Regions from separate parts of the Pectobacterium actinidiae genome, predicted to be linked through region 3. Evidence: predicted binding sites of a transcription regulator. Region 3 holds the regulator's gene; each other region holds the start of a gene.
The links. Region 3 encodes CRP, which controls carbon source genes, mostly activating them, when cyclic AMP is high. Its sites were predicted from a motif close to ATGTGANNNNNNTCACAT; they were not measured.
Positions count from the first base shown of each region.

Region 1: KKH3_RS12850 (ABC-F family ATPase) is a predicted target of CRP. The motif match lies at 1,339-1,356, and genes of this name have one in related genera.
Region 2: KKH3_RS16295 (iron-containing alcohol dehydrogenase) is a predicted target of CRP. The motif match lies at 1,100-1,117, and genes of this name have one in related genera.
Region 4: KKH3_RS08110 (2-hydroxycarboxylate transporter family protein) is a predicted target of CRP. The motif match lies at 1,580-1,597, and genes of this name have one in related genera.

Region 1 is NZ_JRMH01000001.1:3,006,411-3,009,607, reverse strand. Features, by position in the region: gene KKH3_RS12860 (GNAT family N-acetyltransferase) at 1-349, opposite strand, end outside; gene KKH3_RS12855 (PhzF family phenazine biosynthesis protein) at 364-1,260, opposite strand; gene KKH3_RS12850 (ABC-F family ATPase) at 1,378-2,970, shown strand.
Region 2 is NZ_JRMH01000001.1:3,780,246-3,783,442, forward strand. Features, by position in the region: gene dtnK (D-threonate kinase) at 1-1,041, opposite strand, end outside; gene KKH3_RS16295 (iron-containing alcohol dehydrogenase) at 1,278-2,414, shown strand; gene KKH3_RS16300 (dihydrodipicolinate synthase family protein) at 2,483-3,197, shown strand, end outside.
Region 3 is NZ_JRMH01000002.1:53,237-56,433, reverse strand. Features, by position in the region: gene argD (bifunctional acetylornithine/succinyldiaminopimelate transaminase) at 1-1,016, shown strand, start outside; gene crp (cAMP-activated global transcriptional regulator CRP) at 1,158-1,790, opposite strand; gene KKH3_RS17850 (OsmC family protein) at 2,164-2,571, shown strand; gene KKH3_RS17845 (phosphoribulokinase) at 2,612-3,197, opposite strand, start outside.
Region 4 is NZ_JRMH01000001.1:1,927,271-1,930,467, forward strand. Features, by position in the region: gene KKH3_RS08105 (ATP-binding protein) at 1-1,234, opposite strand, end outside; gene KKH3_RS08110 (2-hydroxycarboxylate transporter family protein) at 1,654-3,024, shown strand; gene KKH3_RS08115 (fumarylacetoacetate hydrolase family protein) at 3,142-3,197, shown strand, end outside.

The DNA.
Region 1 (3,197 bases), on a different contig from region 3:
GAGAAACGATGCCTTTGCCTTCAAAGGCTTCGGCGATCCAATAACCGATGACGCCTTCTTTATCCTGAATCGTGTTGAAGGAGACAATGCCCGCCAGAGCATCGTCCCAGCGTATAACGTACACGGCGGCTGTTTTGTCGAAGAATGCCTTTCTGTTGGCGCGAATGGTTTCACGCGTGTCATCGACGGTTTTGACGGAATCTGGCCACGGTAACGTCCGCCGCAAGCGTACTTTTTCCTGCTGAATCAGGGAAAAGAGCGCGTCGGCGTCGTTCTCTTCTTGTATCGTCAGACGCAAGTGGGGCAGAGGCTTTAATTCGTATAGCGCATCTACAGATAACGTTTCCATAAACTCTCTCCCTGTTAACGCTGCAATGTGCCGTCAACGATCGTGACGCTGTGCCCGCCGATCCACGGTTCATCGTTCAGATAAGTGACGGTAACACGGCCATCGCGTTGCAGCATTGTGCCTTGTCGCGCAAGGTAGCTGAGTGGCGCAGTGACCGTATTTGTGGAGTGCTGTTGGCGAAGTAATGCCGCCAGACAGGCATTGGCGCTGCCCGTCACGGGATCTTCTTTAAGATAGCCACGTTCAATATAAAACGCGCGAACCTCGTAATCGGCCGGTGTCCCGTTATTATGCGGGCCATAGATGGCGATGCCGTTGGTCTGACTGAGGTTTTGCACGGCGGAGAGCGCTTCTGCATCCGGTATAGTTTTCAGGCAGGTGTCAGCACTGTCTACCCGAATCACAAGCCAGCGAATGCCCATGTGTACAGCGGCTGGCGGGTAGCGTTTATCGATACAGGCAGAACCAACGCCAGTAATGCCCAGCGTTTTTTCCAGCAGCGGCGTGTGTTCGTCGCTGAATGGAATGATGGTAGCCTGCGGCGCGTGAAAAGCCAGGCTCCCATCATCATTGATATTGATCGGTACTAAGCCAACACCACATTGTTGCACTAGCTGACCCGGCGATTTAGGACGTAATCCTTCTTCCAGCAAAGCATGTGCGGTGCCTAGCGTAGGGTGTCCGGCAAAGGGCATTTCTGATTCTGGCGTAAAAATACGTACGTGGTAATCCGCCAGAGGATCGGTGGCAGACAGGACAAACGTGGTTTCCGACAGGTTTGTCCAACGCGCGATATCCTGCATTTGCGCATCGGTCAGCCCATTTGCCTCCATAATGACAGCAAGTGGATTGCCCTTAAAAGGCTGCTGGGTGAAAACGTCGACCTGCTTGAAACGACGTACTATAGGCATCGCATTTCTCTCCTGTATGCGCTATCGCTTAAATATTACTCAAAACTAACCGCGACCCTATCGCGCGCTTGTGGCATAATGCGCGCCAAATCACATTCCGACTCGAGTATAAGTGCTGTGTTAAGTACCAACAATATCACCATGCAGTTCGGCAGCAAGCCGTTGTTTGAAAACATTTCCGTTAAATTTGGCGGTGGTAACCGTTACGGTTTGATTGGCGCGAATGGCTGCGGTAAATCCACATTCATGAAGATTCTCGGCGGCGATCTGGTGCCGAGCGGCGGTAACGTCTTCCTCGATCCTAATGAACGTTTGGGTAAACTGCGTCAGGATCAGTTCGCTTTTGAAAAATACAGCGTGCTGGATACCGTTATCATGGGCCACGGTGAGCTGTGGGCGGTAAAAGAAGAGCGCGATCGTATCTATTCATTGGCTGAAATGAGTGAAGCCGACGGCTATAAAGTTGCCGATCTGGAAGTGCAATACGGTGAGATGGATGGCTACAGCGCAGAATCACGCGCGGGCGAACTGTTGCTGGGCGTGGGGATTCCCGTTGAGCAGCATTATGGCTTGATGAGTGAAATTGCTCCTGGTTGGAAACTGCGTGTCCTGCTGGCGCAGGCGCTGTTTGCCGATCCCGATATCCTGCTGCTCGACGAACCGACCAACAACCTGGATATCGATACGATCCGCTGGCTGGAGCAGGTGCTGAACGAGCGTAACAGCACCATGATCATCATCTCGCATGACCGTCACTTCCTGAACATGGTCTGTACGCACATGGCGGATCTGGACTACGGTGAGCTGCGTATTTATCCCGGCAACTATGATGAATACATGACGGCAGCGACGCAGGCTCGTGAACGTTTGCTGTCCGATAACGCCAAGAAGAAAGCACAGATTTCCGAATTGCAGTCGTTCGTCAGCCGCTTTAGTGCCAACGCCTCTAAATCCAAGCAGGCGACATCACGCGCGCGCCAGATCGATAAAATCCAGCTGGATGAAGTGAAAGCGTCCAGTCGTCAAAACCCGTTTATCCGTTTTGATCAGGATAAGAAACTGTTCCGTAATGCGCTGGAAGTTGAAGCGTTGAGCAAAGGTTTTGATAATGGTCCGCTGTTTAGCAAGCTGGGTCTGATGGTTGAAGTGGGTGAAAAAGTCGCTATTTTGGGTGCCAACGGTATCGGTAAATCGACACTGCTGAAAACGCTGGTCGGTGATGTCGAACCGGATAGCGGTACGGTGAAATGGTCTGAAAACGCAAAAATTGGCTACTACGCGCAGGATCACGAATACGAATTCGATGAGACGCTGACCGTTTTTGACTGGATGAGCCAGTGGAAACAGGAAAAAGACGACGAGCAAGCCGTGCGCAGCGTACTCGGTCGTTTGCTGTTCAGCCAGGACGATATCAAGAAGAAAGTGAAGGTGTTATCCGGTGGTGAAAAAGGCCGCATGCTGTTCGGTAAGCTGATGATGCAGCGTCCGAATATTCTGGTGATGGATGAACCGACCAACCACCTTGATATGGAATCCATTGAATCGCTGAATATGGCGCTGGAAATGTATGAAGGGACGCTGCTGTTCGTCTCTCATGACCGTGAATTTGTCAGCTCATTGGCGACCCGTATTCTGGAAATTACGCCAAATAAAGTGATCGATTTCACCGGTAACTATGAAGATTACCTGCGCAGTCAGGGTATTCAGTAATCTCTATACCGACCTTCAGGCCTAAATCATGGCCTGAAGGTCGGTATTTTTCGTTTCTTTCGTTCTCTCTATTCTCTTTTATTTCTTTTCGCCGATCTCATCGGACGTAAATATTCACCGATCCTGCCTGTCTTGATTACCCAAATTAACGAACTTTAATAAACGCTGCTTTTTTTTCTTACTTGTTAAAAAAACAAAGCAGGATGCACCGTAACCCTCTGAAATAA
Region 2 (3,197 bases), on a different contig from region 3:
CAGTTCCCCCAGATAGTGGCTGATCGTTTCGCCAAGCTGCTGTCGGCTGAGCCCAAGCTCCCGACAGCGCGCGTCAATCTCGAAGCGCTGATTGTCGTTATGACAGGTACGAATAATGCAGTGACTCCCGTTCATCAGCGCCTTCACCGCGTCCTCACACTGGGATGCCATGACGGTGGACGAATCGGCTGAAAAGAGTGCGTTGATATCAAGCTCAACCAGCGCGACATCGCTGCGCAGTCTGACGGCCGCAATCTGTTTTTGAGCGATATCGCTCATCGAGCCGATGACAGCCAGCAGCGGCCTTTCAGTCTTGCGCGTAAAATTCTGCGTATTCGCCAGCGCCTCGCTCAGGCCCGCTGAACCGACCAGCAAGGGGCGAAACGGCAACGTTCTGGCGGCACCAACGATATGCGTCAGATCGTCCTGCACATCCGTATCAAGAATAATCAGACGTACACCCTCATCCGCCAACTGCTGCAAACGGTGGGCTAAAGTGGCCTGACGAACCTCATCAAGGTGTATTTCCGCCACTGGCAAAGCGGTTTGCTCCGCCAGGCGGGCGGCAATAGAAGATGAAGCCACCGGGGTTTTGGGATCGCTGGCAAATTCTGTGTCGGTAAGCAGACGACCATTCACCCAGACTTCACCTTTGCGGGTCACACGCCCCAGCGTCGGCGATGCGGCAGCAATCAGTGCAACGGGTACAGCGGCCGCAGACAGCGTAGCGGCCACTTCCGCTCCCAGATTCCCACGCAGCGTCGAGTCAATCTTCTTAATAATCCAGCCTTGTCCGTCGGCTGCTTGCCAGGCTGCAACCGCTTCTGCGGTACGTTGAGACGCCACGTCGTCACGCGCCGCACGGCTATCGGTGTTGATCACCACTGCATCGCCCAGTAAATCCGCATGCAGTTTATTAACGTCAAATACGACGCTAACCCGCGCGCCATGCTGCGCCAGACCGACGCCCGCATCATTGGCACCTGTAAAGTCATCAGCAACCACTAATACCTGTTCTGCTGATTGCTGCACGTTTGGCATACCTCATCCCCGCGTCATGATTACCTGACAATGATTATATTGAATCACATTTGATTATATGTGAGCAATATCAAATTATTTAAAAGGAATTTCACCTATAAATTACCACCACGATGTGGCAAATGGCGTTTATTAGTGATGACAACCACGCCATTTGACTGAAAGTAATCAACGCCGCAACCGTTATCATCATAGCGATAACGCTCTGGCGAAAGAGAAAAGGCAAGGTAATAAGCATGAACATCAATAGCACTATCCTCAGCGGTTACCGGGTACTTCAGGACATCAGTCACCTGTTGGCAGGGAAACAGCACGTTTTATTTGTCACCGACAAAAACATCGTCGGACTGCCTGACGTTCAGGCGCTGATCGCCCACGTTAAGCAAGCTGTTCCACAGGTTCTGTTGGTTGATCATGTTCCTGCCGAACCGAGCCAGCACGACGTCGCCCAGATATTGAGCCAGCTCAATCAAATCCAAACCGATCTGGTCATCGGCGTAGGCGGCGGCAGCGTGCTGGATGTTGCCAAACTGCTTTCCGTGCTGTGCGCGGGCGATGACAGCGTCACGCTGGATAGCCTACTGTCAGGAGAGAAGCCGACTCGCCGCACGACATCCCTCCTTATCCCGACCACCGCAGGAACCGGCTCAGAAGCCACGCCGAATGCCATTCTGGCGATCCCTGAAAAAGAGACCAAAGTCGGCATTATTACGCCAGTGATGCTGCCGGATTACGTTGCGCTGGTGCCGGAACTGACCATCAGCATGCCGTCGCATATTGCCGCTTCAACCGGTATCGATGCGCTCTGCCACCTGATCGAGTGCTTCACCTCGACGATTGCCAACCCGGTCAGCGACAACTACGCGTTGATTGGCCTGAAAAAGCTGTTTGCCAACCTCGAAACCTCCGTGCGCGAACCGAACAATATGGAAGCCAAGCTGAATATGCTGTGGGCGTCCTATTACGGCGGGGCTGCTATTGCCCACTCGGGTACGCATCTGGTTCATGCCATGTCTTATCCGCTGGGCGGCAAATATCACATCCCGCACGGCGTGGCGAACGCCATCCTGCTCGCCCCTTGCATGCGTTTCGTGCAAGACGCCGCGCAGGACAAATTCGCACAGGCGTATGACCTACTGCCGGATGCCGACCTGACGCTGAGTACCGCGGAAAAAGCGCAGGCGCTGGTGGCCTATTTCAGCGAGTTGGTTAAACGACTCAATCTGCCTAACACCTTACAGCAGCTCGGCGTGGAAAAAGACCACCTGCCGTACCTGGTTGATGCCGCGCTACAGGTTCAACGTCTGATGAAAAACGTACCAACGCAGGTCAGCGCCGACGATGTCCGTGAGGTTTATCTGACCCTGTTTTAAAGCACGCAGGTTTAGGTAGAACGGTTTTAACTTTTCATCTTTTTGATTACGTGTCACGAGGAAGAACAATGAATAAAAATATTACCGGCGTCCTAACCGCCATCGTCACGCCATTTGATAACCAGGGCGAATTTAACCCCGCAGCCATGCGCCTTCAGGTACAGCGCCAGATGCGCTACGGCAACGGTATTTTCTGTAACGGCACCAACGGTGAGTTTTTCGTTCTACACACCGATGAGAAAGTAGCCGTCACAGAAACCTGCGTGGATGAAGTTGCCGGAAAAGTACCGGTTGTCGGCCACATCGGTGAAATCTCCACGCGGGAAACCATCAAGCTCGGCAAGCGCATCGCCGCGCTGGGTGTTGATGCCGTTTCAGTCATCACCCCGTATTTCATCCCACTCAAACAGGAAGAACTGATTGCCCACTACACCGCCGTCGCCGATGCGCTGACTGTGCCGGTGTTTCTCTACAACATTCCTGCGCGCACGGGGAATACGCTGGCACCGGAAACCGTCCGCACGTTGGCGGATCACCCGAACATCATCGGCATCAAAGACAGCGCAGGCAGCTATGAAAGCCTGAGCGGTTATGTGCAAGCGGTGAAAGGTGTACAGGGCTTTAACGTTCTGAACGGCCCAGACTCGCTCATTCACCAGGGCTTTGTCGACGGCTGCTCCGCTTGTATTTCCGGGCTGGCTAACGTGGCACCGGAACCGATCAGCCAGATTTGGCACCGCTTTCACGCGGGTGACATCGAAGGCTCTCGTCAGGCACAAGAAC
Region 3 (3,197 bases):
GTGAAAAGCTGTGGCACACCAGCAATATCTTCACCAACGAACCTGCGCTACGCCTCGCCAGCAAATTGATTGATGCCACTTTTGCCGACCGCGTGTTCTTTGTTAATTCCGGTGCTGAGGCTAACGAAGCTGCCTTTAAGCTGGCGCGCCACTATGCGGTTAAACGCCATAGTCCGTATAAAACCAAGATCATCGCTTTCTATAATGCGTTTCATGGCCGGACGCTGTTCACCGTCTCGGTTGGCGGACAGCCTAAATATGCCGATGGTTTCGGGCCTAAGCCTGCGGATATTGTCCATGTTCCCTTCAACGATCTGGCGGCGGTCAAAGCGGTGATGGACGATCACACCTGTGCAGTCGTGCTGGAGCCGATTCAGGGTGAGGGTGGTATTACGCCTGCGACGCCTGAATTTTTACAAGGCGTGCGCGATCTGTGCGATCAGCATAAGGCGCTGCTGGTGTTTGATGAAGTACAGAGCGGGATGGGACGTACCGGTAAATTATTCAGCTACATGCACTATGGCATCACGCCGGATATTCTCACGACCGCGAAAGCGCTGGGTGGCGGCTTCCCGATTAGTGCAATGCTGACGACGGAAGAGATCGCATCGGCCATGACGGTTGGGGTACACGGCACCACTTATGGCGGTAATCCGTTGGCTTGTGCCGTAGCGGAAGCGGCGCTGGATATCATTAACACGCCGGAAGTGTTATCAGGCGTGGCGGATCGTCACGATCGGTTTGTCAGTGAGCTTGAGAAAATCAATCAGCAGTACGGCGTATTCGAACAGGTTCGCGGTATGGGGCTGCTGCTGGGTGCAGAACTGAAACCGCAGTGGCATGGCCGTGCGGGTGAGTTTCTGGCCGCAGCAACGGCTCAGGGGTTGATGGTTCTGATGGCTGGGCCTAACGTGATCCGTTTTGTACCCTCGTTGATCATTGATGAAGACGATATTGCGCAGGGGATGGAGAAATTCGCCAACGCCGTCGCGCAGGTCGTTAAGACAGCAAACTGATTAGACATAAAAAACGTAGGGAACGTTTTAACGTTGCGTTAGCAACGACCCGAAAGGGGGCGGCCAGGGATGGCATGCCATAAAAAAAGCGTGAGGCCGAGGCTTCACGCTTTTTTATTGGTAGGGTACAGCGACAGCGGGTTAGCGAGTGCCGTAAACGACAATCGTTTTACCGTGTGCAGAGATCAGGTTCTGGTCTTCTAACATTTTCAGAATGCGACCCACGGTTTCACGCGAGCAGCCAACGATTTGCCCAATTTCCTGACGGGTAATTTTAATTTGCATGCCATCTGGATGCGTCATGGCATCAGGTTGTTTGGCCAGGTTGAGTAGGGTTTGAGCAATACGGCCAGTCACATCAAGGAAGGCGAGGTTGCCGACTTTCTCAGAGGTAACTTGAAGTCTGCTTGCCATTTGGGCTGACAGACGCATGAGGATATCCGGGTTAACCTGGATGAGCTGGCGGAATTTTTTATAGGAAATTTCAGCCACTTCACAGGCGGTTTTTGCCCGAACCCAGGCGCTACGCTCCTGACCTTCTTCAAACAGGCCTAGCTCGCCGATAAAATCGCCCTGATTGAGGTAGGAGAGGATCATCTCCTTGCCTTCTTCATCTTTGATTAGCACTGCGACAGAGCCTTTCACGATGTAGTAAAGCGTTTCTGCTTTTTCACCTTGGTGAATAAGCGTGCTCTTCGATGGATACTTGTGGATATGACAATGGGAAAGGAACCATTCGAGAGTTGGGTCTGTTTGCGGTTTGCCGAGAACCATTCGCTATCATCCTCTGTTGTAATTCACTGCGCAAATTACAGGGGTCAGAGTTCCCTGTACGGCGTGTTTAACTGCTAAAAAATAAAATTCAGTCTAGGCAGAATGACGTCAGGGAATATACTGGAACCACTGTACCCTTGATTTTCCGGTTGCTGCCTTGCCGCATCGTAAACGTGGCTGGGTATATCTGGCCACGTAATCATCTTCTTCGTTTCTGGGTTTGTCCAGAAAAGGTCTATTCTATTTTCGTTTTAACACAGCTTTAAGGATGTGTCTTGTGTTGTCTCGCTTCAGCATGACAAAGCTCTGATTAACGCTGGTTTTTGTACAGTAACGATATAAATTTTCAAAAAATTTTTAGTGGAGAGGCATCATGCAGGCTCGGGTAAAATGGGTTGAAGGCTTAACGTTTTTGGGCGAATCCGCATCAGGGCATCAGATTTTGATGGACGGCAATTCTGGCGATAAAGCGCCCAGTCCGATGGAAATGGTATTGATGTCCGTAGGAGGATGCAGTGCGATTGACGTGGTGTCGATTCTACAAAAAGGTCGCAACGATGTGGCGGATTGTGAGGTGAAATTAACGTCAGAGCGTCGGTCTGACGCGCCGCGTTTATTTACCCACATCAATCTGCATTTTATCGTGACGGGAAAAGGACTGACCGATAACGTTGTCGAACGAGCCGTCGCCCTGTCGGCGGAAAAGTACTGTTCTGTGGCATTGATGCTGGGTAAAGCCGTTGAGGTGACGCACAGTCACGAAATTCGGGTGCTGGCTTAATCGCTTTCTCTGGGCACGACGCTGCCGTGCCCGGTTTTGCTTATTCGATCGTTTTCCCTTCTATCAGCCGCTGCACCAGCGGTGCCATGATTAATTCCATCGCCAAGCCCATCTTCCCGCCGGGAACGACCAGCGTGTTGATGTGGGAGATAAATGACCCCTGCAACATGGCGAGCAGATAGGGATAATCAATATTATCCAGCCCCTGAAAATGAATCACCACGAAGCTTTCGTCCAGTGAGGGAATCGACTTGGCGGCGAACGGGTTGGAGGTGTCCACGGTGGGCACGCGCTGGAAATTGATGTGTGTGCGAGAGAACTGTGGCGTGATATAGGTGATGTAGTCTTCCATCGAGCGGACGACCGAATCCATCACCGCTTCACGCGAGTGGCCGCGCTCATTGACGTCACGAATCAGCTTTTGAATCCATTCCAGGTTGACGATTGGCACCACGCCGACGAGCAAATCGACATGCTGTGCCACGTCGTTTTGCTCGGTGACCACGCCGCCGTGCAGCCCTTCATAGAACAGGATGTCAGTGGGTTCCGGCATCGGTTCCCACGGCGTGAACGTCCCAGGAACCTGATTATAGGGAATCGCTTCATCGTAGGTATGCAGATATTTA
Region 4 (3,197 bases), on a different contig from region 3:
GCTGGCAGCGTGGGTCGAAAACAATCTCAATGCCTTTTTCCCGCGCCGTCGCGTACTTGCCCAGCAGCAGCCCGCATAGCGCGGGTGAACAGAAGCGGCGCGAAACAAAATCCAGTACCACCTGTGCGCTTTCCGACTGCGCTTCAATATATTTGATCGCTTCGTCATAGCGTTTTAGGTGCAGCAGCCCGGCCAGCGTCGCCGTCCAGTTCAGTTGCTCATGGCGCAGAATGCGCAGGCTATTCGCGTAACGTTTCACCTGGCTGAGCTGCATGCTAAGCGTGTGAATATCATTTTTACTGCGGAAGCTGATGACCCAGCCCTGAAGCTCATCCTCCAGCATGATCCGCACCCGGCTGGCAATCACAGTGGCGTGGTTAAACCGGCAGATCTCATCGTGGGTGTCGCTGTTCCACATGGCTTCGCCGGAGAAAAAAGGCACGGGTTTAATGACGGTATCAATCGGCTTGCCGCGCAATAGATAGGACGGTTCGTCTAGTCCGAGGATCTCTTTCGCTGCGTGGTTAATCGCCGCAATGCGGTGCTGCTTATCGATAGCGATCACGCCTTCGTAGATGGATTCGAGCAGCGCCTTCTGCTGCCTGACCAGCATACGAATCTCAAGGGGCTCGAGGCCAAACATCTGTTTCTTCAGATTGCGTGAGAACCACCACGAAAAGATAAACAGCGCGACAAACATCGCCAGAATCGCCAGCAGGATATGCGCCAGTTTACTGAACGTCAGGTTATCGATATGGGTTTTCAGATAGCCAACGGAGACAATACCAATAACCTGACCGTCAGCGACGATCGGCGCTTTGCTGCGTAATGAAATACCAATGCCGCCCCGGCGCACCGTGATAATGCTTTTGCCTGCTAACACCTCGACGTTATCGCCGCCCACCATCTGTGTGCCGACGAGATCGGCATCTTCAGAATGAAACAGATGATGCGCCTGATTATCCCCGATTACGATATAGCTGGCGTCGCTGCGCAGCTTCAATTGGTGAACGAGCATGCTTATCTGCTTGATGTCTTTATGCTTCACCGACTCAATCAAGGATGGGATGATGGCGATTTCTCTGGCTTGTACCTGCGCTCGTGTACCCAGCTCGGAATACAGCTGCTTATCGATATCGTGATAATAATAAATGCCCGTCATCAGAAGTAACGAAGAGAAGAAGACGATCAAATAGATAAATAATTTGATATGAAAGGAAAGTCTCACTCTCATGATGTGCGGTAGCCTGCTGGTAAACGAAAAATAGCTGGTTAATTTATCACGAATGGTAATAAGAATGGGCTGAGAGGAAAAAACTTGTGAGCAATAACACGTTTAAATATGTTGCTACCAATACGATGTTAGTAATAAAGAGATAAAATTAAACGCACTTGTCTTCTTTAATAAACAACTTAATTACGTTTTATCAACATAGTCATTTTTAGGAAATAAAAACCATAAACTCCATAGAAACCATAAAGTTTATTTTGATCGTAAAATCATCTAACCGCCTGCGTAATAAACGATTTTTTAATAAAAATCATAAAATCCATAAACACCTTTAAAACTCGTTTTTTAATTTGAAGGGAATCACATAATAATAGGTAATCACCCCCTATCATTCGCGGACAAAATAAAACGGGGACAGAGTTATGAGTACGACTGATGATTCATATATTGTGGTAAATAATGAGGCGGCTGGGAAGGCCTCATTAAAGGAAAAATGGTGGCATGTTCTGGATACCTATAAAGTAGGTATTATCCCAGTGCCGCTCTTTGTGCTAGCGGGGGTATTAATCGGCATTGACTGCCTGAATGGCAAGTTGCCGAGCGATATCGTCGTGATGGTGGCGACACTGGCATTCTTCGGGTTTGCCTGTGGTGAATTTGGCAAACGTCTGCCGATTATCGGCAAGATGGGGGCGGCGGCAATCTGTGCGACCTTTATCCCCTCGGCGATGGTGCATTACGGCCTGCTGCCGGACGTTGTCGTTGAATCCACGACCAAGTTCTATAAAAGTACCAACATCCTGTATCTCTACATCTGCTGCATTATTGTCGGCAGCATCATGAGTATGAATCGGCAGACGCTGATTCAGGGCTTCCTGCGTATTTTCTTCCCTATGCTGTGCGGTGAAATCGCCGGCATGCTGGTGGGCATGGGCGTAGGTATTGCGCTCGGCCTGGATCCGTTCCAAATCTTCTTCTTCCTGATTCTGCCGATTATGGCGGGTGGGGTGGGTGAAGGTGCTATCCCGCTGTCTATCGGCTATGCCACGATTCTGCATATGGATCAGGGTGTTGCGCTGGGACGCGTCTTGCCTATCGTCATGCTGGGCAGCTTGACCGCGATCATTCTTGCCGGTGTTCTGAATCAGTTGGGTAAACGCTATCCACACCTGACCGGTGAAGGTGAATTGATGCCGAATAAAGACAATGGTCTGGGCGGCGGCGCAAGCAGCACACCAGCTCCTGCCTTTAGTGGCAAAGCCGATGTAACGACCATCGCCTCTGGCGCGCTGCTGGCCATCCTGCTGTATATGGTGGGTATGCTCGGTCACAAAATGGTTGGCCTGCCTGCACCGGTTGGCATGCTGTTCGCCGCGGTGCTGGTGAAACTGGCTCACGGTGTTTCACCGAAAATGCTGGAAGGTTCTCAGGTCGTTTATAAATTCTTCCAGACTTCTGTGACGTATCCGATTCTGTTTGCCGTTGGCGTGGCGATTACGCCGTGGCAGGAATTGGTCAATGCCTTCACGATCCAAAACCTGCTGGTGATTATCTCTACCGTAGTGACGTTGGTCGGGACGGGTTTCTTGGTGGGGAGAAAAATCGGTATGCACCCGATTGATGTCGCCATTATTTCTTGCTGCCAGAGCGGACAGGGTGGTACGGGGGACGTCGCGATTCTGACGGCAGGTAACCGTATGGTACTGATGCCATTCGCGCAGATTGCTACGCGTATCGGCGGTGCCATTAACGTTTCGATATCACTGCTGGTACTCGCCAACTTTTTAGTCTGATGTCATTCAGAAAATAAAACGGCGCTGAGCTAAATAAGTATTACGTTGAAAAAATGTGTTGAGTTAACGAAATAAAAACCGCCATTGCGCGTGGGTTTATTTTGCACAGGAAATATTATGAAACTTGCAAGCTATCGTTATAACGGTAAGGACAGTTACGGCATTTATACGGC